Regions from separate parts of the Butyrivibrio sp. AE3003 genome, predicted to be linked through region 3. Evidence: riboswitches for the same ligand, from Rfam matches in the RefSeq annotation. Region 3 holds a riboswitch; each other region holds the start of a gene.

Region 1 (7,872 bases), 1.4 Mb from region 3:
ATTAACCTGATCCTGCATCAAAGAGATAAGTGGAGAAACCACTAACGTTATGCCATCCAACATCATTGCAGGTATCTGATAACATAAAGATTTTCCCGCCCCCGTAGGCATAACAGCAAAAACATCTCTTCCATCTAAGATTGCATCAACTATATCTTTCTGCCCCGGTCTGAAAGTGTCGTATCCAAACAGGACTTTCAGTACCTCTTCAGGGGTTTTATATTTTTTATTTATATTCAAATTGTCACTCATACCTTCACCATGTTATTTTTTATTATCATAGAAAAAGCCGGACAGCGCTTGTCTATCCGGCCACATAACATACTAATTAAGCTAATCTAAGATGCCATACTTTTTATAAAGCTTCATCCTCTCTTTACCTGTAGCATTTAACGCTTTGTCAAACTCTATACTACCTGGCACTAAAATCTTAAGGAGTTTTGCAAGCATATCGCCGCCTTCCGAAATTCCTTCTTCCCAGCCTTCCTCGCGGCCTATCTCTCTTTCTGCATCAACCAATTCCTTCCACGCCTTACTAACCATGACTTGCCCTCCTTTCGCATTATCTGTAGAAATTCTGGTACCGGCAAACATATTTATCATCTCGACGGTCTTTACCTTTAATTCATCGCTTCCTGACATTATTATATCATGCAGTTTCTCACTGTCATCTGAAATATGTATTATTTCCATAACCTTGCCAAGTTCTGATGAAAACTTCTTAAAATCCTCTATCTCATCAGGCGTTATTAAATTAAGCCTGTAATCATCAACATATTTGGCAATTCTCGGATCCATATCCCCAAACATATCGAAAAGCGACCTGGGAGCATCCCATTTTTTCTTATCAAAACAAATACAAAGTGTTATAACCGGAAGGATATGATCTTCTCTGGAAAAACCGGATATCCTTTCATCTCCTGATAAATCCTTATTATCTTCATGCTGCTTTCTAATGTTCTCAACCTGAGAAGCATAATTAAGTGCATCATATAAATAATCCCTTACCGGCATAGCATAATGAATATTGGTCTGCCCTTCTATTCCCAAAAGAACCATCGTTGCATATTTACTGCGCTTGATATTGCATATTTTTAAAACATCACGCATCTTCTGGCTGGTAAACACTTTATTCATCTTATCAATTGCCGCTAATTCCGCAGCATCCTGCTCTTTTAGCTCTCCAGGCTTAATTACCTCTTCCCCGTCAAAAAAAATAGTAATTAAATGCATCGGCAAAAACATCATCCTGTGCAAGATATTGTTTAGTCAATATATCTTTCTTCCCCATAATTTAAAACTTCAACACTGTCTCCTCTTCTCATTTGCAACCTTATATGCAATCAGCTTAAGAACATATTCCGGCATAACACGACGTCCAAGTTCCCACTCCTGCATCGTCCTGTACGGAATTTCAAGCCACTCCGAAAATTGCTTTCTGTTCATTCCCGAGAATTCTCTGATTGCCTTAAAAGCATACGCAGTCCTGGTACGCTCTATGTCCTCATCGCTTCTGTCTGCTATCTCAATTTCGACTTCAATACCCTCTATGTTATATTTCTCAGTTCTCATAAATCCTCACAAAAAATGTAGTCACTGCGTGCATCACAAACGAATTGTAATATACGCAATGACTACATGTCAAGAAAATATTTTTATACTAATATACAAAATCTCGGCCTAACTATACTTTACGCAGTCTCCGATTTCATGCCTGTATAGAGCTGGTAATATCTCTGCTTCTTGGCGATGAGTTCGTCGTGCGTACCCTGCTCTACGATGCGTCCCTGCTCAAGGACAATTATGCAATCACTGTTCTTGACGGTTGAAAGCCTGTGTGCAATTACAAAGGTCGTTCTGCCCTTCATAAGCCTGTCCATACCGTCCTGAACAATCTTCTCTGTTCTCGTATCAATCGAAGATGTAGCTTCATCAAGGATAAGTACCGGAGGATCTGCAATAGCTGCTCTTGCAATAGCAAGGAGCTGACGCTGTCCCTGTGACAGATTGGCTCCATCACCTGTAAGCATAGTGTCATAGCCTTCAGGAAGCCTCTTGATAAAGCTGTGTGCATTTGCAAGCTTGGCTGCTGCGATTACTTCCTCATCAGTTGCATTAAGCTTGCCATATCTGATGTTGTCCTTAACCGTACCAGTAAATAAATGCGTATCCTGAAGCACTATTCCGAGCGAGCGGCGAAGGTCCGCTTTTTTTATCTTATTGATATTGATGTTGTCATATCTGATCTTACCGTCCTGAATATCATAGAATCTGTTGATCAGGTTTGTTATCGTGGTTTTTCCTGCTCCCGTAGAACCTACAAAAGCAATCTTCTGTCCGGGTGTTGCATGAAGAACGATATCATGAAGAACCATCTTTTCATCCGTATAACCAAAGTCCACGCCGTTGAAAGTTACATCACCCTCCATCGGCTGGTAAGTTGTCGTATCGGTAGCCTTGTGATAGTGCTTCCAAGCCCAGTGACCCGTATGATGATCGGCCTCTTTTATCTCGCCGTTCTCCTCAATCGCATCGACAAGCATTACGTAGCCGTCATCTGTCTCAGGCTGTGCATCGAGAAGCTTAAAGATACGATCCGCACCGGCAAGAGCCATAACTATCGAATTAAGCTGCATGCTGACTTGGTTTATCGGCATACTGAAATTTCTGTTAAATGTAAGGAAGGATGCAAGCGCACCAACTGTAAAGCCTACGGCAATATTATCAGAAAGAGCTATCGCACCGCCGACCATCGCGCAGATAACGTAGCTTGTATTACCAAGCTGCGCGTTGATGGGGCCAAGCGATCCCGAAAAAGCATTAGCCTTAAATGCACTGCTGCAAAGAGCTTCATTGAGCTCATCAAACTTCACAATACTCTCAGACTCGTGATTAAATACCTTAACCACCTTCTGTCCCGTCATCATCTCTTCAATGTAACCGTTAAGCGCACCGAGGTTCTTTTGCTGCTCCACAAAGTTTTTTCCCGAAGCCTTGGTAGCCATAGCTGAGCAAAAAAGCATAACTCCGACCATAGCAAGAGTCACAAAAGTAAGCGGTATACTAAGAATAAACATTGAAACAAGCACGCTGACAATCGTAATTCCGCTGTTGATAAGCTGGGGAATACTCTGGCTTATCATCTGTCTGAGCGTGTCGATATCGTTTGTATAAATTGACATGATATCGCCGTGCGCATTTGTATCAAAATACTTGATGGGAAGGCTTTCCATATGGGTAAAAAGCTCCTCACGAAGTCTTCTGAGCGTTCCCTGATTGATATATACCATTACTCTTGACTGAACGTATGCCGACAATGCACCGAGAGCATAGAAAATCGCAACTCTTCCTATAGCACCAAGAAGCGGCCCGAAATCATTGCTTCCGCTGTCGAGCATTGGCTGTATATACGAGTCAATAAGACTTTTTGTAAAAAATGTTCCCTGAATATTTGAGGCAACCGTTATAAGTATGCACACCAAAACAGTAACCATGTGCACAGGATAATATCTAAATACATAACCCATGAGCCTTTTAAAAAGAGCTCCGGGATTTTCAATCTTAGGCTTTGGCATGCCGCGTCTGTTACCGCCGCCCGGCCCTACTTTTATCTCTTTTGCTTCTTCTGCCATAATGAATCCTCCTTAAGCCTGCTTATCAAAGTCCGCATTTGCACCACCGGTCTGCGATTCGTATACTTCTCTGTAAATAGTGTTATTCTCAAGAAGCTCTTTGTGTGTTCCAAAACCGCTGATCTGACCGTCATCCATGACGATTATCCTGTCGCATTCCTGAACGGACGCGATTCTCTGTGCAATGATAAGCTTGGTAGTTCCGGGTATTTCCTCTGCGAACGCCTTTCTGATCTTGGCATCCGTAGCGGTATCAACCGCACTTGTTGAATCGTCGAGAATAAGTATCTTGGGCTTTTTAAGAAGCGCTCTTGCAATACAAAGTCTCTGTCTCTGACCACCTGATACATTGGCACCGCCCTGCTCTATATATGTGTCATATCCATCGGGCATTCTCTCAATAAATTCATCTGCACAAGCCATCTTGCAGGCTCTTATGCAATCCTCTTTTGTCGCGTTCTTATCGCCCCATCTGAGGTTTTCTATTATAGTTCCGGAGAAAAGAACATTCTTTTGAAGCACCACGGAAACCTGATCCCTGAGTGTCTCCATATCATAATCTCTTACATCGATTCCACCTACCTTAACGGCACCTTCAGTTACATCATAAAGTCTGCTGATAAGGTTAACCAAAGAAGACTTGGCAGATCCTGTTCCACCGATAATTCCGATTGTTTCACCTGACTTGATATCAATATTGATGTCTTTTAAAACAGGCTCTTCCGAAGTCGTATTGTATGCAAAAATTACATGCTCAAAACTGATGCTTCCATCGGGAACTGCTGTGATCGCGTTTGGCTTATTTGTGATATCGGGTGTCTCTTCCAAAACTTCTGCGATACGCTTTCCGCTTGCCTGTGCCATAGTGAGCATAACAAAGATAATTGCAAGGAACATCATACTCATAAGGATATTCATGCAATAAGCCAAAAGTCCCATGAGTTCACCTGTTGTAAGGCTTCCCGCAACGATCATGTGCGCGCCGACCCAGCTTATCAGAAGGATGCACACATAAACGGTAGCCGTCATCATAGGTCCCATCTTAATAACGTTCATCTCAGCTCTTACAAACATGTTGTAAATGTTTCCGGCAGCTTTTTTGAACTTATCATTCTCATAGTCCTCACGAACATAAGCCTTTACCACTCTGATCGCGGAAACATTCTCCTGAACACTCTCATTGAGTTCATCATATTTTTCAAAAACTTCTTTGAAATAAACAGTCGCCTTACTCATGATAATAGCCATGAACGCGGCAAGAACACCTACAGCCACGAGATAGATCGTAGCAAGCTTGGGGTTGATCATAAATGACATGATCATCGCGCCAATAACAGTCGCCGGCGCTCTCATTGCCATTCTGAGAAGCATCATATATGCATTCTGAATATTGGTGACATCGGTTGTAAGCCTTGTTACAAGGCCCGATGTAGAGAATTTGTCTATATTGGAAAAAGAAAAAGTCTGAATATTATCGAACATAGCCTTTCTGAGGTTCTTTGCAAGACCTGTGGACGCCTTCGATCCGTAATACGCTCCTCCAAGTCCCGCAGCGAGTCCAAACAGAGCGATCAAAAGCATCATAATGCCCACTCTGAAAATATACGCCATGTTCTCTCCGTATATACCGTTGTCGACAATCTTTCCCATAAGCTTTGGGATGATCATCTCCGCCGCAACTTCACCGATCATACAAAGCGGCGTCAAAACGGATACGAGCTTATATTCTTTTAGTTCTTTACCTAACGTTTTTATCATAGTCTCTCTCCTGTTGTAATCTTCAATCAAGTATTATATAACTAAAAAAAATTGTGTTCAATTGATTTTATAGTTATTTAAGATTAAAAAAGCACCTTCTTTCATCACCGGATCTGGTTTAGAACCATCATCCAAGAAAGAGGTGCTTTCTATTTTTAATCGTAAATCAATTTTTTAAAGCTGAGGATCAGGAGTATTCGGTGTTCCTTCAGGCTGTGGTGCAAGAACAACCGGTGTTCCTTCAGGTTGAGGAGCAGGTGCGACAGGCATTCCTGCAGGCTGCGGTGCAAGGATATCAAGATGATATCCGGTTTCATCGTAAGCTGCCTGTATCATAACATCATGGTCAAATATATTCCTGAACCTGAAGTCTTTTCTGGTTTTGTATGCAATAGCTGCATCATCTCCCTGCTTATAGTAGTCAACAGGTTTTGAATGATTGTGTCTTTCAACAATCTTGCAACCGGCATTCATTGCTGCGTGGTAAAGAGCGCTGCTTATCTTACATACGCCTCCGCCGTAATCATATCCTCCGACAACATGTGCTATAACATATCCTTTTTCAGGTGGTGTTCCCCTTCCGATCGTGCTTGCGTATGAGAATGTCTCTCCCGGTTTTACAATATATCCGTTTATATATCCGCATGCGACTCTCGCATTTACGTTATTTGCATCCTCATTAGCGGGATACAGCATGATATCTTCATGACCGATGCTTGCCCAAGCTATATTTTCAGGCGCCGGAGCCGGAGCTTCAGCAACAGGTGCTTCGCTTACAACTTCCTCTGTAACTGCATTATCTTCAACAGGATTCACCACTTCTGCGCCAGCTTCAACTGTTTCGGTAATTCCTTCCTGATCTCCCGGAGCAAATGTTTCTTCCATATGTACAAAAACTTCTTCAGGTGATGATGAATTATCTCCATATCCGATGATTGTTGCGCACAGCACCGGCACTGCGATTGCCATAGTAATACTTTTCTTTCTCATTGCTTGCACGTAATTCCTTTTTTCTAGATTTTTCCAAATAAAAAATAGCGATACTTACGCATCGCTATCAGATCAATTGCAACTGGCTGTCCTTTCGGACCCTATAGCTTTGCGTCATTAGATTTCTCTAATTTTGCCAATAATTATCTATATATAGTTCTTTTTTTATTAAAACAGAGTAATTATACCGTAAGGTCCGATTAAAGTCCATAATGAAATTTATCATTCTGCAATTTCACTTCAGCTATATTTCACTCAACGCACTTTACATAAAAAGATTAATTATACCTGTCAAAATTAAAGCATATGAAAGCAACCGCAATAACATTGATAATATTCCCCTCGCCCCTCTTAGCAATCCAAGTGTAGCAGCTCCAAATAGAATCAAACCTATCCCACCAGCCAATCGACCAACAATATTTATATCAACAATTGATAATTGAGATATATATATTACAAACAAGCATGCTTCGATCGCAGCAACAAAAAAAAGTATCCTTTTAATAATTTCGAAAGAGTTACCTTCTTTTTCGCCGGATAAAAGCTCATATGAAACACATTCATATATCCCTTTTTTTATTCTTATACATGTAAATGCACAATCTTTTTCCTTTGCAGGCATATTTTGTGTAAATAAAATTCTGCCTCCTTCAAATTCGCAATAAGATTTTACATTCGGCATAAAAGCATAATTTCCCAGCATTAAATCCGTATATTTTATTATCTTGTATTCTGTGGCTTTTAGTTCAAAAATCTTTTCTTTATTATTCCTTATATTTTTTTCTGAGAAATATCGATATACAGATCCCGCAAACAATATAAAATATAAAAAAAAGAATGTTCCTGCAAGCTCTATATCCCACCTGCTCTCATCAAACATTGATGGATTAGAAGTAGTCATTATATATATACAAACAAACGCTCCCAGTAAAGAAGCTATTCCCAGTAAGGCAATCTGTACTTTGGCAATATTTTTATGGTAATTCTTTAACGGAATAACTCTAAGTATAAAAGCAAATGTAGCTATTAGAAGTTCCAATGCTATTATTGTTGCTATCGTTACTATATACATAACTTAACCCCCAAATACTTCTGATGTAAAACTTACCACTGCTTTTGGAGCATCACACAATGCATCAGAAGCAAGTTCTGCTATATCTTTTCCGATTGCCATCTCCATGAGAGAATTTGCCGCCCAAACCACACCTACGCTAACAGCTCCTACTGCCAAGACCGGTGCACCTGACCCGAGTATAAATCCTGCCAATGCAGTTCCACCAATTGATAAAACTACATCTACTCCTGTTTCAATTACTGACTCAGCCACTACTCTTCCATTTGTCATCTCAACACCTGATATGCGTGCCTGTTCCTGTTCTTCAAAATTATCAACCACATTAAATGCAAAATCCGCAATGGCTCCAGCCCACTTTACTCCTGCTTTAAAATTCTTTAGTTTTGCAGCACGTTCTGCTTCTCTTCCTACATTTTT
Region 2 (7,872 bases), 1.0 Mb from region 3:
ATAGTACTACGAGTTTTGGGCGGTGTCAAGACGTGTTTTATTTCGTATATTATTTTTCTTAATGATAATCATTGACACTATTTCTAAAACATGGTATAAGTGTACTAGGAGTGTTAATACACTATTACTAAACAATAACCCCCCTTTAACATATTTATTCAATCTATTACAGCAAAAGAAAGTATAAAGATATGAACAGACACATGGCAGCACAACCGGCACAATTCATGCCGAACAATCGCATAATAAATTTTAACGAAAGTAAAAATATAAGGCAACGGAACCAAACAAAAAAAACTGCTCCAAAAAGGAAAAACAAACTCAAAAAAAATGTAATTTTTCTTTTTATAGAATTAATCATACTGATATCACTCGGAGCACAGGCATTCCTGATTTTATCCAAAAAAAGTAACGTTGAGATTGCTGCAGAGACAAAAATTCCATCTTGGATAGATGTTCAACTTATAGATCAAGGCAACCCATCAAGAAGTGGTGTGATTCTTGAAGGTATAAATGACATTGTAATCCATTATGTCGGTAACCCAAGGACTACCGCACAGCAAAACAGAGATTTCTACAACCAGCAGGATTCAGATGTATGCTCACATTTTGTTGTAGGAATGGATGGCGAGATAATAATGTGCGTTCCTCTCACTGAAAAGTCCGCTTCAAGTAATGACAGAAACAAAGACACCATTTCTATTGAGGTATGCCACCCGGATGTCACAGGCGAATTTACAGATGAGTCTTACCAGTCTCTGATAAAGCTCGTAAACTGGCTCAGAGCAACATTTAATCTCAGTACGGACCATGTTATAAGGCATTACGAAGTTACCGGAAAAGAGTGTCCGATGTATTATGTAAAAAATCCGGAAAAGTGGGATCAGTTTAAGGCAGATCTAAAGGCTGCCGAAGAGGGAAAAGAAGTTACAAGTACATATCCCAAGCATGCATCTGAAGACGACATAAATTATGGTCTGGATGATAGTGATGATACTGAAGATGATACTGAAGATTATTCTGCGGAGAATAGTGAGGATGTAGATTATAGTGAATCTAATGATTATTATGCAGATAATGCGGAATATATAGAGTATTCGTATGAGACACCGGTTGAGGAGTATGAAGAGATTTATTATTAAAAGAGAGTGAGTTGGGGAATTGCGAGCGGTTATGCGATGATGGCATAGTGCGAGCGCCCATACAAGAAAAAAGCACCACATCGTACATTGCTTATAAATAATCAGTACGATGTGGTGTTTTTCTCTTGTCGTCCGTTGTCGCAAAGCTCTGCCAAGCGCATAATCAATCACGCTCCTTCGGAGCTTTTCAAAATAAAAAAGAGAACTGCCCTTTCAAGCAAGCTTGAGGGCAGTTCTCTTTTTTATTTTGACCACTACGTGGCGATTGATTATGTGCTTGGCGAGTTTTGCTCGTTATCGCTTACATCATCCCCATACCGGGGCCCCCAGCGGGCATTGCGGGAGCGGGTTCTTTGATTGTTGCTACGGCTGCTTCTGTTGTAAGGAAGCTTGATGCAACGGATGTAGCGTTCTGGATAGCGCTTCTTGTAACCTTGGCAGGATCGATGATTCCGTCCTTAACCATGTCTACGTACTCTTCTGAGTATGCATTGAAGCCTACGCCGACTTTGCTCTCTTTAACCTTGTTAACTATAACAGATCCGTCAAGACCTGCGTTGTTAGCGATGTGGAAAAGAGGAGCCTCAAGTGCCTTAAGAACTACATTTGCACCTGTCTTCTCATCTCCCTCAAGGCTTGCAGCAAGTTTCTCAACTTCCTTAGATGCATGGATATAAGCTGATCCACCACCGAAGATGATACCTTCTTCTACTGCCGCTCTTGTAGCATTGAGAGCATCTTCCATTCTGTACTTAGCTTCTTTCATTTCAGTCTCAGTTGCAGCACCTACTCTGATAACGGCTACGCCGCCTGCAAGCTTAGCAAGTCTCTCCTGAAGTTTCTCTTTATCGAAATCAGATGTTGTATCTTCAATCTGCTTCTTGATCTGAGCAACTCTTGCTGCGATCTCATCTTTCTCTCCAAGACCGTCAACGATTGTTGTCTTCTCTTTTTCTACCTTGATGCTCTTAGCTCTTCCGAGGTCATCAAGTGTTGTATCCTTAAGCTCAAGGCCAAGGTCTGAAGAAATAACCTTACCACCTGTAAGGATTGCGATATCCTCAAGCATAGCTTTTCTTCTGTCACCGTATCCGGGAGCCTTAACCGCTACTACATTGAATGTTCCGCGAAGCTTGTTAACGATAAGTGTTGTAAGAGCCTCACCGTCTACATCCTCGGCAATGATAAGGAGCTTAGATCCTGTCTTAACGATCTGCTCAAGAAGAGGGAGGATATCCTGAATGTTTGAAATCTTCTTATCTGTGATAAGAACATAAGGATCTTCAAGATTTGCTTCCATCTTGTCCATATCTGTAGCCATGTAAGCTGAGATATATCCTCTGTCAAACTGCATTCCTTCTACAAGGTCAAGCTCAGTCTGCATTGTCTTTGACTCTTCGATTGTGATAACGCCGTCGTTTGAAACCTTCTCCATAGCGTCAGCGATCATCTGTCCTACTTCATCATCTCCAGATGAAACAGCGGCAACTCTCATGATCTGATCCTTGCCCTTAACCTTTGTAGCCATCTTTCCGATTGCTTCTACAGCGCACTCTGTAGCCTTCTTCATACCCTTTCTGAGTACGATGGGGTTAGCACCTGCAGCAAGATTCTTAACACCTTCATTGATCATTGCCTGTGCAAGAACTGTAGCTGTTGTTGTTCCGTCACCTGCTACATCGTTTGTCTTTGTAGCAACTTCTTTTACAAGCTGAGCGCCCATGTTCTCATAAGCATCTTCAAGCTCGATCTCTTTTGCAATTGTAACACCGTCGTTTGTGATTGTAGGTGCACCGTATGATTTATCAAGAACTACGTTTCTACCCTTAGGTCCGATTGTAACTCTGACTGTATCTGCAAGCTTATTAACGCCTTCCACCATAGCTGTGCGGGCGTCTGCGCCGTACTTAATTGTCTTTGCCATTTATTTATCCTCCGAATGTGTTTGATTATTTAATGATAGCAAGTATATCGTTCTGCTTAACAATAATATATGTTACATCATCAAGCTTTACTTCTGTTCCGGCATATTTTGAATAGATAACATTGTCACCCTTCTTAACCTGCATAGTAACTTCTTTACCGTCAACTACTCCACCGGGTCCGACAGCGATAACTTCTGCCTGCTGAGGCTTCTCCTTCTCTGCTCCGGGAAGTACGATTCCTGATTTTGTTGTCTCTTCTGCTTCAAGCTGCTTTAATACAACTCTGTCTGCAAGTGGTTGTAATTTCATTACAAATGCCTCCTTTATATGATGGTTTGAATAATCTTTTTAATTGTTAGCACTCTTTTAAGTTGAGTGCTAACCTCTAAGAACATATATTAGTGACTTCGCTTTATATGTGCAAACGCGAATATAATACCATATTTATTATATTCGCGTTTTTTCTTTCATATTCTCTTTTTTTCTCTCTTTTGCATCATATACTTTTTTATGGCTTAAAATACGTAATCGCAACAATCTTATCATCCACTGCAAACGTGATTCCGCAGTCCTTGAAATCATAATTCATGATATGGCTTCCCTCATCAGCTTCACTTGAAGGCTCTCCGTAAGCGGCTCTTAATTCTTCTTCCGTACTTCCGACGGAAATGCCTTTGGAAGTCTTTAAGTTCTCATCATGAACCGTAAGCTGTGCAGGCTTTTTAACCCCATCGACCTCTTCAGTGAAAAGAATCATTCTATCGGTATCAATATAATAGATATTTCCGGAATTATCGCCCGTCTGATTATCTTCCGTACTGATAACGCTCAGTATCGTTTCAATATCATCATTTATTGAAGCAACTTTTCCGTTGTATTCAAAAGAACCGGCAGGAAGCTCAGGTTCCTCGGAAGTTGCTTCCGTAGCCGATTCTTCTCCCGAAGCTCCATCGGATGATTCTTCCGAGCTGCTTTCACTAAATAACCCTTCTATGTCAATGTCCTTTTCATCATTGATAAAAGACTCAACAAATTCACCTATATCGGATACTTCCTCTATATCCGGTAATCCCTCGATTTCGGGCAGTCCCTCTATTTCAGGTAGCTCATCACATCCGGAAAGTGCGAACATCAGCACTGTTGCCATTAAACATGTCAAAATTCTTTTTTTCATACAACCAACTCCCTTTCAAAAACCCCAACTAACAAAAAAGACCGCACAAACAGCAGATCAACCCGCTATTTTGCAGTCAAACCATCTCTTTATATAAATATAAAAGATTTACGACTTTGCGCCCATACATTGCTATATGTTTGCCCTGTTTTATATATGTTAATTTTAACATAACTGTAAAATATTATCAATCTCAGCCACTCCATGTCAGGCATTCTCCTTTATTTGCAAATATTCCAGCCTTATAATCCACTTTTATGGCACAAACTCTTGCATCATTCGAAAAAATTATTTATAATCATTTTATTAACATATATTTTACAAAAATGTAGAGAAACTTCGTCTCTAAGATTGGAAAATGCTATGGAAACTAAAATAATATTCATCAATGATGAACTTACATCGCATAAAAAAGAACTTGAGAGCTGCAGAAAAGAGATCAACGAACTCCTGACAAAGTTCGAAAAAATGGAGCTTGATCCCGCCAACAAAAGCTACGTACGCATGATGGCAGCCAAGATCAACATAACAATGCACGATATTGATTCAAATATCCGAAAGATATCTTTTGCATATAATATCGCGGAGCAGTATGCCGAGAGGCTCATCAACTATTCATATATGAAAAACACGCTTCTTACGAATGATACCGAAGATGAAAGTCCGGATACAAAGCATTCCCAAAATTGAATGTCAAAACATCAAAAAAGCTCATAATAATACCTCCTGCCAACTTCTAATGACAGGAGGTTTTATATACCTAAAATATTTACATAAGTTTCTTTCGTCCGAGCATTTTTCTGATCATGCCCTTGGACATCTCAAAGCCAAGCGATCCCGAATTAACAACAATCATATCTTCAGGCGCGCCCATAAGATCCGATGCTTTCCAGATCCAGCCGCCCCACTCTTCCTGGGAATAAACCTTATTAAATTCATCCCAGTCGGTAAATACCGGAGTTGCGTTAGTTTCATTCTTTCCGCTTCCTTTGGAAAGGCAGGGAATGGAAATCTTTGTCCCCTTTTTCACCGAACCCTTTGCATCAATTCTTTTGGCAATCTGGTCCATCCCTTTGACAGGCACCAGAAACGAAGCACTTCGAAATGTTTTGACTATATCTTCTTCAAGCTTCTTAAGCATTTCTTTTTTCCCGTCATAATCGGCACTGTAAAGGCGCTCTTCCTGGAACTTTGCCACCGAGCGGAAAAAATCCGGATTCATCACGGGACGGTTTATTGCAGGCGTCTTGCTAAAATCCGGCGCCGGGATTATTTCTTCGCTCTTAATAGATATCGCAGAATATGCTAGGATATCTACCTGAAAAACCGCTACTCCGCGCATATAAGCCGAGATACCAAAGAATCTGAACAGATCGCTGTGAGGTATTTCAGTTACTTCAAATGTTGTTCTGAACTGTTTCATAAAGTAACCGACACATTCATCGGCATACTCTCTTTCCGTAAAAACCCAGACCCTGTTTCCGTCATCGATAAACGGCGAATGAGTTATCCTGTCTGTAACCGTCCAAAGACATTCCGCTGACTTAAGCCTTTCTATTATGATCTTCTTAAGTACGTCTATTGCCTTAACAAATCTGACTGCGTGCGCATCCTTCTTCTTTAAGGTATCCTTGCTTATACCTACAAATAATCCCTTTTCGACTGCATAACACGCATTTGAATGAATCGTAATAATATCCTGGATCGGGAGCTTTTTAATCTCCTTCATGGTTTCTGTTTCATCCGGACTTATCCTTGGCACATACCTGTCACTTATGGCATGTGCATGCTGTGTTCTCTCTTCTCTTGTCATTAATAAAAAAATATCCCTTTTGTCTTTTGCTGTTTCTTCTGCTACGTTATTAGGAAATTAATTATATAAACTTCCTATTAACATCTTACCATGTGCGCCCTCTTATAGCAATAATTAGCCCTCTTAAAACCTGCCATAATTATTTCATACTCTTTTAATAATAAATAAATTGCATCCACAGCACTTATATTACATAATACTGTTAAGAAAATGTCGCTTTCAAAACATGGATGTTTTGAGTTTACAGATGTATCGCATGTACAAGGAGGGCAATGTTATGAGCACAAATATATTTAACAGTCTATCGGGCTCATACAATTACATGTCCGATATGAGCAATCTTATTTCGGATTATTCAAGCATAAAAAACGGCTCTTACAGGTCGCTTATGAAATCATATGTGAAAAAAGTCGGCAATCAGGCAGCACTTGATGCATATCGCGAAACAGGAAGCACTGCAAACGTTTCTGTTTCAGATCCCGACAAGGCTACAGATTCAAAGAAAGTAACTTCTACATCAAATACCAAAGACACAAGCAAAGTTACTGCAGACAAATACGAGAAATTCAAATCAAACTGGCTTGATAACCAGCTTAAACAATATGAAAAAGACGGCAGTAAAACTACTGCCGCCGACACATCTGTATCAATTGATACAACAACTTAATTTGTTTTATGCGGAATCTCTTTTCCCGCAAGATCGATATAGTTCTCTTTAAGAGCTATAGCCCAGTACTTTTCCGGAATATCCGGCCATTTAACTGCTCCGCGCTCCTGCTCGCACAATCGCATGGCGCGGAGCATAACTGTTTCAGTAAGATCTACTCCCGTCCTTATCGTGTGCATCGCAAGTGCGGCCCAGGCAGGTGCAATATTGCAAAGGCCCGACTCCTTAAATTCCTTTAAAATTTCTTTCCTGTTATATTCAAGCTGAATAAGCTCTTCTTCCCATGTCTTCCCGTTTCCGTGAAGAATGCAGAACTGCGTCTTTCCTCCATGGAACCACGGAATACCTATAGATCCGGGTCCTACCGTTTTTTTTCCCTCTGTAAACATATGCATCCTGAATATGCACATGCCCGTGAAGAAGGAGCGACGTGTTCATATGCGCAAGTATCCTCTTCGTATTTCTCTTTTCTCTGATAAGCACCTCACTGGTATTCTCGGGCGAACCATGACAATACTGAAATTTCGGCATTCCCGGCATCTCATATATTCCCTGATTCTGAAGCGAAGCAAAAAAATCAAAATCTTTCTCCGTAAGATTATTATAAGTATAAAGAAGACTTCCGCTCGAAGATCCGGCTTTCCAGCCTTCTCCGCCTCTTTTCTTGTAGTTAAGAAGGTACTCTTCTCTGTTTCCGCGGATTATGCAGGTATTAAAGTACTGCTTGAGAACATAAATAAGTTCCATTGTCTTCTGAGGATACGGGCAATCCGACACATAATCCCCCAAGAGTATGAAATTCGTTATTCCTCTCTCCATCGTATAATCAATGCAAGCCTGCAACGCAGAATGATTGCCGTGTATATCGGCAAATACCGCAATATCCATCATATAAGACTAAAACTCCGTTCATCAAACTGTCTTGTAAAGAGATCGTAATAATACCCCTTCAGCGCCATCAATTCCTTGTGTTTTCCTCTTTCAGTAATCTTACCGTCTCTTACTACCAATATTATATCAGCATCTACGATAGTTGACAGCCTATGTGCTATAACAAAAGAGGTTCTGCCCTTGGTAACAGTGACTATAGCGTCCTGTATAGCCCTCTCCGTAACAGTATCTATCGAAGACGTTGCCTCATCCAATATAAG
Region 3 (7,872 bases):
CCTTCAAAGCTCTCCGGTGGCCAGCAGCAGAGGGTTGCGATAGCAAGAGCTGTTATGGGCGACCCCAAGCTTATTCTTGCAGACGAGGCTACCGGAAATCTTGATAAGAAGTCCGGAGCCGAGGTCATGGAGCTGTTTAGAAGGATAAATAAAGAGAAAGGGATCAGCATTCTTCAAGTCACACACTCGGAGAAGTGTGCGGAATACGGAGACAGAATAGTCTGGCTTGATTCCGGAAAGACTGTATAAAGGTTCTTATTATATAAAATTGCAGCTTGCAAAGATATTGCGGACCGCAGCGAGGTATTCGCCCTTGCTGCGGGCTTTTCTTATTGCTTTTAAATACTTGTCGCAGTTTTCAAAGTGGGTATGAATAAATGCCCAGTGCTCAAGGAGTTTAAAGATAACGTTCCTGTCTTCTGGGATGTATTCCTCATATCCTGCGTAGAGGCTTGTCAGATAGTCTTTCAGTTCTGTGGCTGAAAGTGTTTCTCCGCCTGTCAGTTCTCTTGCAAGCGCCGGATTTTCCAAAATTCCTCTTCCAAGCATCATTGAGCTTACTTCATCTGCGACACCTTCTTTTTCCATAAAAGATAAAGTGTTTTCATAGTCTTTTTTGGAAAAGATGTTTCCGTTGTAGCATATGGGAGCCTTACCACCGCATTCTCTGTATCTTTTTATGCTGTTGCAGAATGCATCGAGACGGGGAGCGTTCTTATAAAAGTCGTCTTTTACCCTTGCGTGGACAGTCAATTCGGTTATTGGGTATTTGGCGTATATTTCCATTAGCCTTGCGGACTCGCTTTCGTCGGTTATTCCAAGTCTTGTCTTTAAGGAGATATCAATATCTTTTAATTCAGGTGTATTTTCTTTTGCCTCAAATATATCTGACAACATTGAATCAAGATAGTCGGGATCAGCCAAAAGGCCTGCGCCCTTGTGCCTGTTTACAACGGTTGAAGCGGGACATCCGAGGTTGAGGTTGAGCTCTTTGTACCCGAGCTGAGCTATCTCTTTTGCTGCCCAGAGGAAAGTTTCCGAATTGCCCGACATTATCTGAACAACCAAGGAAGAATCCTGTTCTTCGAAGAAAGGCTTGTTATGTACGGGGAGGAGGTCATTTTTTTCCCTGTTCTTAAAATGTTTACTCTTTACTGCTGTGACAAAAGGGGAGTAGTACTTGGAAACAGAGCCCGAGAACATGTCTTTATGGATGTTTCTCAGAGGGTACATTGTTATGCTTTCCATTGGTGCAAAATAAAAATTCATTGATATTCTCCTAAAAAATTCCTAATTTCTCGATTATTATGGTATTATATGGTTTGAGCGTCAAGCGAATAATATCATTTCGGAGAATTGCTATGGATTACAATTATAAGTATGACAAAGAAAACATGAAAAGCGGAATCGGTGATATTGTTAATCTGATTCTCGAGGATTATAAAAACGGCAGAGACATTGACAATATGGATATCTACAATCAGCCGGACAGAGATGCTGTAAAAGATATCGTCATAAAGCTCATAAGGATCATTTATCCGGGATACTACAGGGATAAGGTGTATAAGAGCTACAGCGACGCTAACAGAATCTCGATTGTCATCGAGGATGTCATCTATAATATGAACAAGCAGATAGCTATTGCATTCAGACATAGCGACAGCTACAGGGATGCCAGTGATGAGACGCTTGAGTGTGGAGCCAGGAAGATCACGCATGAATTTTTTGAAAAGATTCCCAAGATAAGAGAGTACCTTGATACCGATGTTCAGGCTTGCTATTCGGGAGATCCTGCGGCATACAGTAAAGAAGAAATAATTCTTTCGTATCCGGGGCTTTTTGCAACGTCTATAAACAGGATCGCGCATGAGCTTTATCTTCTTAAGGTGCCGCTTATTCCCAGAATGATGACGGAGTATGCACATTCGAAGACGGGAATAGACATTCATCCGGGCGCGACTATCGGCAAGTATTTCATGATCGATCACGGCACGGGCATCGTTATAGGAGAAACTTCTATAATAGGTGAACATGTTAAGATGTATCAGGGTGTTACCATAGGCGGACTTTCAACACGTGGCGGACAGGCACTTAAGGGAGTTAAAAGGCATCCCACCATTGAGGATGATGTTACGATTTACGCCGGAGCTTCAATACTCGGAGGCGATACGATAATCGGAGAGGGAAGTGTTATCGGTGCCAATGCGTTTATTACGGCTTCTGTTCCGGCTAACAGCAGGATTAGTATGAAAAATGGCTGATGTTTCGTGCAGTTGTTACAGAATATGACTATATATTAAATAAGACTTTTGCTCAGTGATCTACATACCTTGAAAGGGTGAAAAATGTAGATGCCATCGGGGCGGAGGTCTTATTTTTTTATAAAAAACTATTGAATTGTTACAGTATGAGTGATAATATTTTAATATATGTTAATAAAGTATTTCGAATGGGTATGCAGTACTATGCCAATGAGGAATGTTTATCATGTTCGAAAGGGGTGATCAATGGAAAAGAAAGTAATTTGATTTTATGAGCACAAGAACACAGTCATTGTTGAAAAAATTCTTTTACTTTTTTTTATTTTGCTCTAAAGGAAATAAAAAAAGCATCCGATAAAGGAAATAGCAGGTAGTGGATAATGCAACGTGACTTGGAGGTATGTGTTCTATGATGAGATCACTTTGGTCAGGTGTTTCCGGACTAACAACCCATCAATTGGAAATGGATGTTATTGGCAATAATATTGCCAATGTCAATACAACAGCATATAAATCACAGGCAACGGGTTTTTCTGACGTTCTTTATCAGACTGTAAAGAACGGAACCGGAGCGGGAGATAACGTTGCGACTACAAATGCTGCTCAGATAGGACTTGGATCGAAGGTTTCCTCAATTTATACAAACATCTCGAAGTCGGGCTCGACGCAGACTACGGGAAATGCCTTCGATATGATGATCACAGGAGATGCATTCTTTGTGATAAGTCCTGACAACCAGACCAGGAATTTTAGCAGGGACGGTGCGTTTACGATCGATGCGCAGGGAAGTCTCGTAACCCAGAATAACGGATATTATGTTATGGGTGTAATGGGTGAAGACGGAATCAGACCGGGAGCAAATGTGACGAGACTTGATCTTATTACTGATGCAACTAAGACGATAGGCGGAACTGCAACATCCGCATCATATTTCAGAGGGAATATTGATAGTCTTGACGGCACTTTCGATGAGGCAGACGGCAAGAACGTCAGACTTGAAGTATTCGGCAATGACGGAAGAACTTATACTCTTAAGTTTAAGCTGACAAACGGAGGAGACGACGCAGACAATACTTATTCGCTTTCTCTTGCGTCAGTACAGGACGATGAGGGTAATATTCTTCAAAACACTACAGATACCAATATCAATCTTGTTTACAGCAAGGGTTCGGGAGAGCTTATAAGTGCAGGGGGCAACGAAAACGGAATCGTGACCATGTCATTCGGAGGCGGAGCTTCGATGATTGGACCTCTCAATATAGACTTTTCAAATACGACAAACTATGCAGGCACAACTGCATCTCACAACTCTACAATTTATGCGTATAAGGGAGATGTGAGAGGGTTAAATGTCGGATATGCAAACGGAAGTATGACCGGAATGTCCATTACGGACAACGGATCGGTGTTTGCAAAGTATTCCAACGGACAGACTGTAAAGATCGCACAGATAGCTGTTGCGGAATTCAACAATGCCATGGGACTTGAGAAGGTTGGCGACAATCTTTATGCGGAATCCCTTAATTCGGGACAGGCGCAGATTGTGGATGTTACTGCCGACGGAGGGTATATGACATCCGGAGTGCTCGAATCCAGTAACGTAGATTTATCGAAAGAGTTTACTGATATGATTACGACACAGAGAGGTTTCCAGGCTAACAGCCGTGTGATCACAACATCTGATGAGATGCTTCAGATCCTCAGAGGTCTGAAACGGTAAATTGGAAACTAAGAACTTTTTTTGCGAAAGTGAAATTTTGTAACACAGGGCTGAGCGTGGGTTCAGCCCTCTTTTTATGGAAACTGTGTTTTTTTTTGTGAAAAAGTGGTTGCGTTTTAATATCCGATGGGGTATATTCATCTTACGAGATGACGAAATATAGTTTTTTTTGAAAAAATTTTTTTGTGTTAGCGCTTTCGTTATAACGTGTTTAACTTAGCAAAATAAAGGGCAAAGCCGCCGGAAGGCGGTGACGCAAAACTAGAGGGTCTCAATCACGTATGTGACAGACAGCCAGTTGCTGGCGCTGGGTTAACTGCGCCAAGATGAAGACCGAGCTGCACTTTTACAGACGGTCTAATTTTATGCAAGTTACGGTACGGATTTTGTTCAAGGATGAACCATCGTAGTATTTTTGCGATGCGTACTATGGAAACGTAATTTCATCGACACTGGCCTCTAGAACTTTGCGGTTGCCTGATAATTATTAAATTATTTAAGGTATCATGCGAAGACCTCAGGGTTGGATGCACGATATCTTAATTTATTATATTTACGTTGCAACCGATAACTTGTATGAGATTCCTCAACAATAGCAAGAGTATAGGGACAGAGAATGGCAGAGGTCAATTTAAAAAAACTAAGCAGAGCGGAACTTTTGGAGATGATGATCAACTTCTCGGAAGAGGCCGACGAAGCTAAGAGGCGTGAACAAGAAATTAAAGAAGAAGTCGAGAAAGAGAAGCAACAACTTCTTAAGGAACTTGCGGAAGAAAGAAGTAACCTGTTAAAGAGTTTCGACGAAGAAAAGGCACAGATGAGAGCCAAGTTCAATGAACAAAAGAATCAGATGCAGGAGAAGTTCGACAAGGACATAACCGGTCTGAAAGCAAGGCTCGCCAGAGAAAAAGCGGAGTTACAACAACAGGTTGACGATGCACTTGAGAAGATTGAAAACTCGCAGTCACTCGCCGAAGCGTCCATTCAGTTGGGCGGCATTATGGAAGCAGCTCAGAGAGCAGCCAACATCTATGTTGATAATGTTAAAAAGAATGCGGAAGCTGAGTACAAAGAGCTTATGAAGGGCATTAAAGAAAGCAAGCTCAGAATGGCAATGTACGAGAAGACGCAGATGGAAAACATAGATGCAAAGGTCAATCAAGCTGTGGAAAAGGCAGTTGCACAAAGATTGTCTCGTACAGGTTCCATTGAAAGAGCCCGGACACATGAAGAAGCTTACACCGGAACATTGGGCAGACCGATGACACGTGGTGAAGCATACTCAGGCGCAATAGAAAAGCCTAGGATATATAAAAGAGAAAAAGACTGAGAGCACAGATGGGTAAACAAAAGAAAGAACAGGCAAATCCTTTGCAGGAGCAGCAGGAGCAGGTTAAGCCTTCTCTGGATCAGTTAAAAAGCGAACTGAAAAGGGAAAACAGCAAAAAGGAATACAAGAAAGTGCTGAGAAATACGTTGATAGTAGTCGTTGTAGTCGCGGCACTTGCGGTACTTGTTTCCAGCTTTTTCATAGCAGTATTAAAAGTAACAGGAGATAGTATGACGCCGACACTGGAAACCGGAGATCTGGTGGTAGCTTATACTAGAACATCATTCGAACCCGGAGAGCTGATAGCTTTTTACTACAACAACAAAGTTCTGGTAAAAAGAGTCGTGGGTTCACCCGGAGATTGGATCAATCTCGACGCAGACGGCAATGTATCTGTAAATGGGGAATTACTTGATGAGCCGTATGTAGAAAAGAGTTTTGAACCGACTGACCTGACATTTCCATATCAGGTTCCGGAAAACAGGTATTTTGTACTTGGAGATCACAGAAGTGCTTCGATTGATTCACGAAGTAGCGTGGTCGGATGTGTAACCAAGGAACAACTTATCGGGAAAGTTGTGTTTAGAGTTTATCCGTTCAGCAAATTCGGAGGACTGTAAGCAAAAAATGTAACTAGCAGACAATAATGGGTAAAAGGGTAAGAGGATAAGAGATATGCGCAAAGATTATGAACACCGCGCAGAAAACTACATCAAAAAGCATCAGAATTACAAGAAATGGCTTGCTTTTGTTTTATGCGTTGCAATCATTACAGGTTCTATCACATTGTATGTGCTTAACAAACCTGCTGCTGCGATGACTGAAGAGGGAGCACAGTCAGTTGGTCTTGTAATGGAAACGGCTGATGACGATTTTGAGAGCGGTTTGATCGAAGAGATGAATCAGGAGGGCGATGACAGCGGGGACGACGCCGATGCCGGTGATGAATCTGGCGACGGTGATGGCAACAGTAACGCTGAAGAAGTTACTGTTGAGGAAAACGCTACTCCCGAGGATGAGAATAACTCTGATGATTCCATTGTGGAGAATAAGGACGACAGTGAAGAGAAGAAAGCTGAAGAGGAAAAGATCGATGAAGCTGACAAAGAAAACACTGTTGAGTCTGCTGCTTCTAATGGAACAACCGTTAAAGAAGAGGAAGAATCTGATTTAGCTTCTACTGCATCAACAGAAGCATCGGACGCTGCAAGTACGGCATCATCTGAGATGTCTACCGAAGCATCAACAGAAGCATCTTCAATTGAATCCCTGGAAGATTACAAAGATGTGATCGTAACAGTAAAATATGTGGATTCACATGATAAAGAGATTGCGGAATCAAAAGAACTTTCTATCACAGACTCCTTTGATATCAAGAAGGATGCTAAGAATTTTGAGGGCTATTTCTTTAACAAAGCGGTTATCGGTGATGACGAGATCGTGAAAGTTGAGAAAGAGACCAAAGAGTTTGCTGCATCTGCTAACAGCGAAGAGAATAAGGACAGCGCTTCACTTCTTACCGATGTAAAAGACGGAACAGTTGAACATTATATATATAAAGTAACAACTGCTGACGGCGAAGTAAGAGAGCTTGAAGAAGATACAGAGCTTGATCTTGTATACTATCCTGCAAATACAAAGACAGAGTTTGTATACTCGGATGGTGATGCAAAGGTTAAGGTTGTACTTACTAAGCCTGATGTATTCCCTGAGGGAATTGAGCTTACAGTTACAGAAGTTGAACGCAATACAAAGGGATATAATTACGATGCTTATCTTGCCGCACTTAACAGCAAGGCAGGTGAGATTGCCGGTGATGGCGGAGAAGAAGACGCAGCGGCTGTAGAATTTGATGAGAAGAATACTGTACTTCTGGATATTGCATTCCTGCTTGACAATGTAGAGTACGATCTTACAGATGGAACAGCTTCTGTTTCGATTGAGTATACAAACAACAAGATCTCAGCAGATCTTGATACAGACAATTCAGAGGAAGTTACTATAGTACACCTTCCTCTTACAGATGAAGTAAAAGAGAAATTTGATTCAACAAGTGAAGCTACAAGTATTTCAGCCAATGATATTCAAGTAGAAGTTTTTGATGACGGAAAAGTCGATCTTGGCGATTCAAGTGATAACGTTTCATTCCAGACTGATTCATTCTGTGTTTTCGGTGTTATAAAGAGTGCAAACGGACGTTCCTGGGTGGGAACAAAAGACTATTCCTCAAATGAGATCATAGATATGCTCGGTGATTCTACATACTTCGGTGTCGTTGCGAACGACTACGACGGATGTAATAACCACAGTGAAGCAAACATAGCCGTTAAGAATATTAAAAATGTTCAAGACTATACAATTGGTAACTCGACACAGACATATCAGAAAATTGGCGATTATAAGATTACGGTTAATAAAGTTGTAAATGGTGCAAAGAAGACAGGAAAGTTCTTCTTCGCGGTATATCAGGATGCTGAAGGAACCAGAAAGATTCAGGGAAGCGACTTTAGTATTACAACAGGTGCTGACGGAAAGGGATCTTATACTTTAGATTACAAGCA

What was found. Region 3 has a riboswitch for cyclic di-GMP ahead of CD00_RS17570 (hypothetical protein). Riboswitches for the same ligand answer to the same signal wherever they lie in the genome.
Region 1: another riboswitch for cyclic di-GMP. It lies ahead of CD00_RS18935 (VanW family protein); the one in region 3 lies ahead of CD00_RS17570 (hypothetical protein).
Region 2: another riboswitch for cyclic di-GMP. It lies ahead of CD00_RS0102480 (hypothetical protein); the one in region 3 lies ahead of CD00_RS17570 (hypothetical protein).

Annotation. Positions count from the first base shown of each region.
Region 1 covers NZ_JMLX01000001.1:119,062-126,933, reverse strand. The annotation lists gene recQ (DNA helicase RecQ) at 1-252, opposite strand, end outside; gene CD00_RS16640 (hypothetical protein) at 334-1,233, opposite strand; gene CD00_RS0100550 (helix-turn-helix domain-containing protein) at 1,303-1,572, opposite strand; gene CD00_RS0100545 (ABC transporter ATP-binding protein) at 1,692-3,632, opposite strand; gene CD00_RS0100540 (ABC transporter ATP-binding protein) at 3,645-5,390, opposite strand; gene CD00_RS18935 (VanW family protein) at 5,565-6,380, opposite strand; cyclic di-GMP riboswitch class I at 6,455-6,528, opposite strand; gene CD00_RS0100530 (hypothetical protein) at 6,646-7,452, opposite strand; gene CD00_RS0100525 (hypothetical protein) at 7,456-7,872, opposite strand, start outside.
Region 2 covers NZ_JMLX01000001.1:502,768-510,639, reverse strand. The annotation lists gene CD00_RS16940 (peptidoglycan recognition protein family protein) at 495-1,142, shown strand; gene groL (chaperonin GroEL) at 1,444-3,066, opposite strand; gene CD00_RS0102485 (co-chaperone GroES) at 3,092-3,376, opposite strand; gene CD00_RS0102480 (hypothetical protein) at 3,576-4,241, opposite strand; cyclic di-GMP riboswitch class I at 4,310-4,396, opposite strand; gene CD00_RS0102475 (hypothetical protein) at 4,605-4,931, shown strand; gene CD00_RS0102470 (SseB family protein) at 5,011-6,054, opposite strand; gene CD00_RS0102465 (hypothetical protein) at 6,332-6,721, shown strand; gene CD00_RS19030 (hypothetical protein) at 6,718-6,900, opposite strand; gene CD00_RS16935 (metallophosphoesterase family protein) at 6,980-7,612, opposite strand; gene CD00_RS20855 (ABC transporter ATP-binding protein) at 7,609-7,872, opposite strand, start outside.
Region 3 covers NZ_JMLX01000001.1:1,502,150-1,510,021, reverse strand. The annotation lists gene CD00_RS0107225 (ABC transporter ATP-binding protein) at 1-249, shown strand, start outside; gene CD00_RS0107220 (tRNA dihydrouridine synthase) at 259-1,269, opposite strand; gene epsC (serine O-acetyltransferase EpsC) at 1,362-2,261, shown strand; gene CD00_RS0107210 (flagellar hook protein FlgE) at 2,671-3,981, shown strand; cyclic di-GMP riboswitch class I at 4,202-4,287, shown strand; gene CD00_RS17570 (hypothetical protein) at 4,598-5,311, shown strand; gene lepB (signal peptidase I) at 5,320-5,931, shown strand; gene CD00_RS0107195 (hypothetical protein) at 5,987-7,872, shown strand, end outside.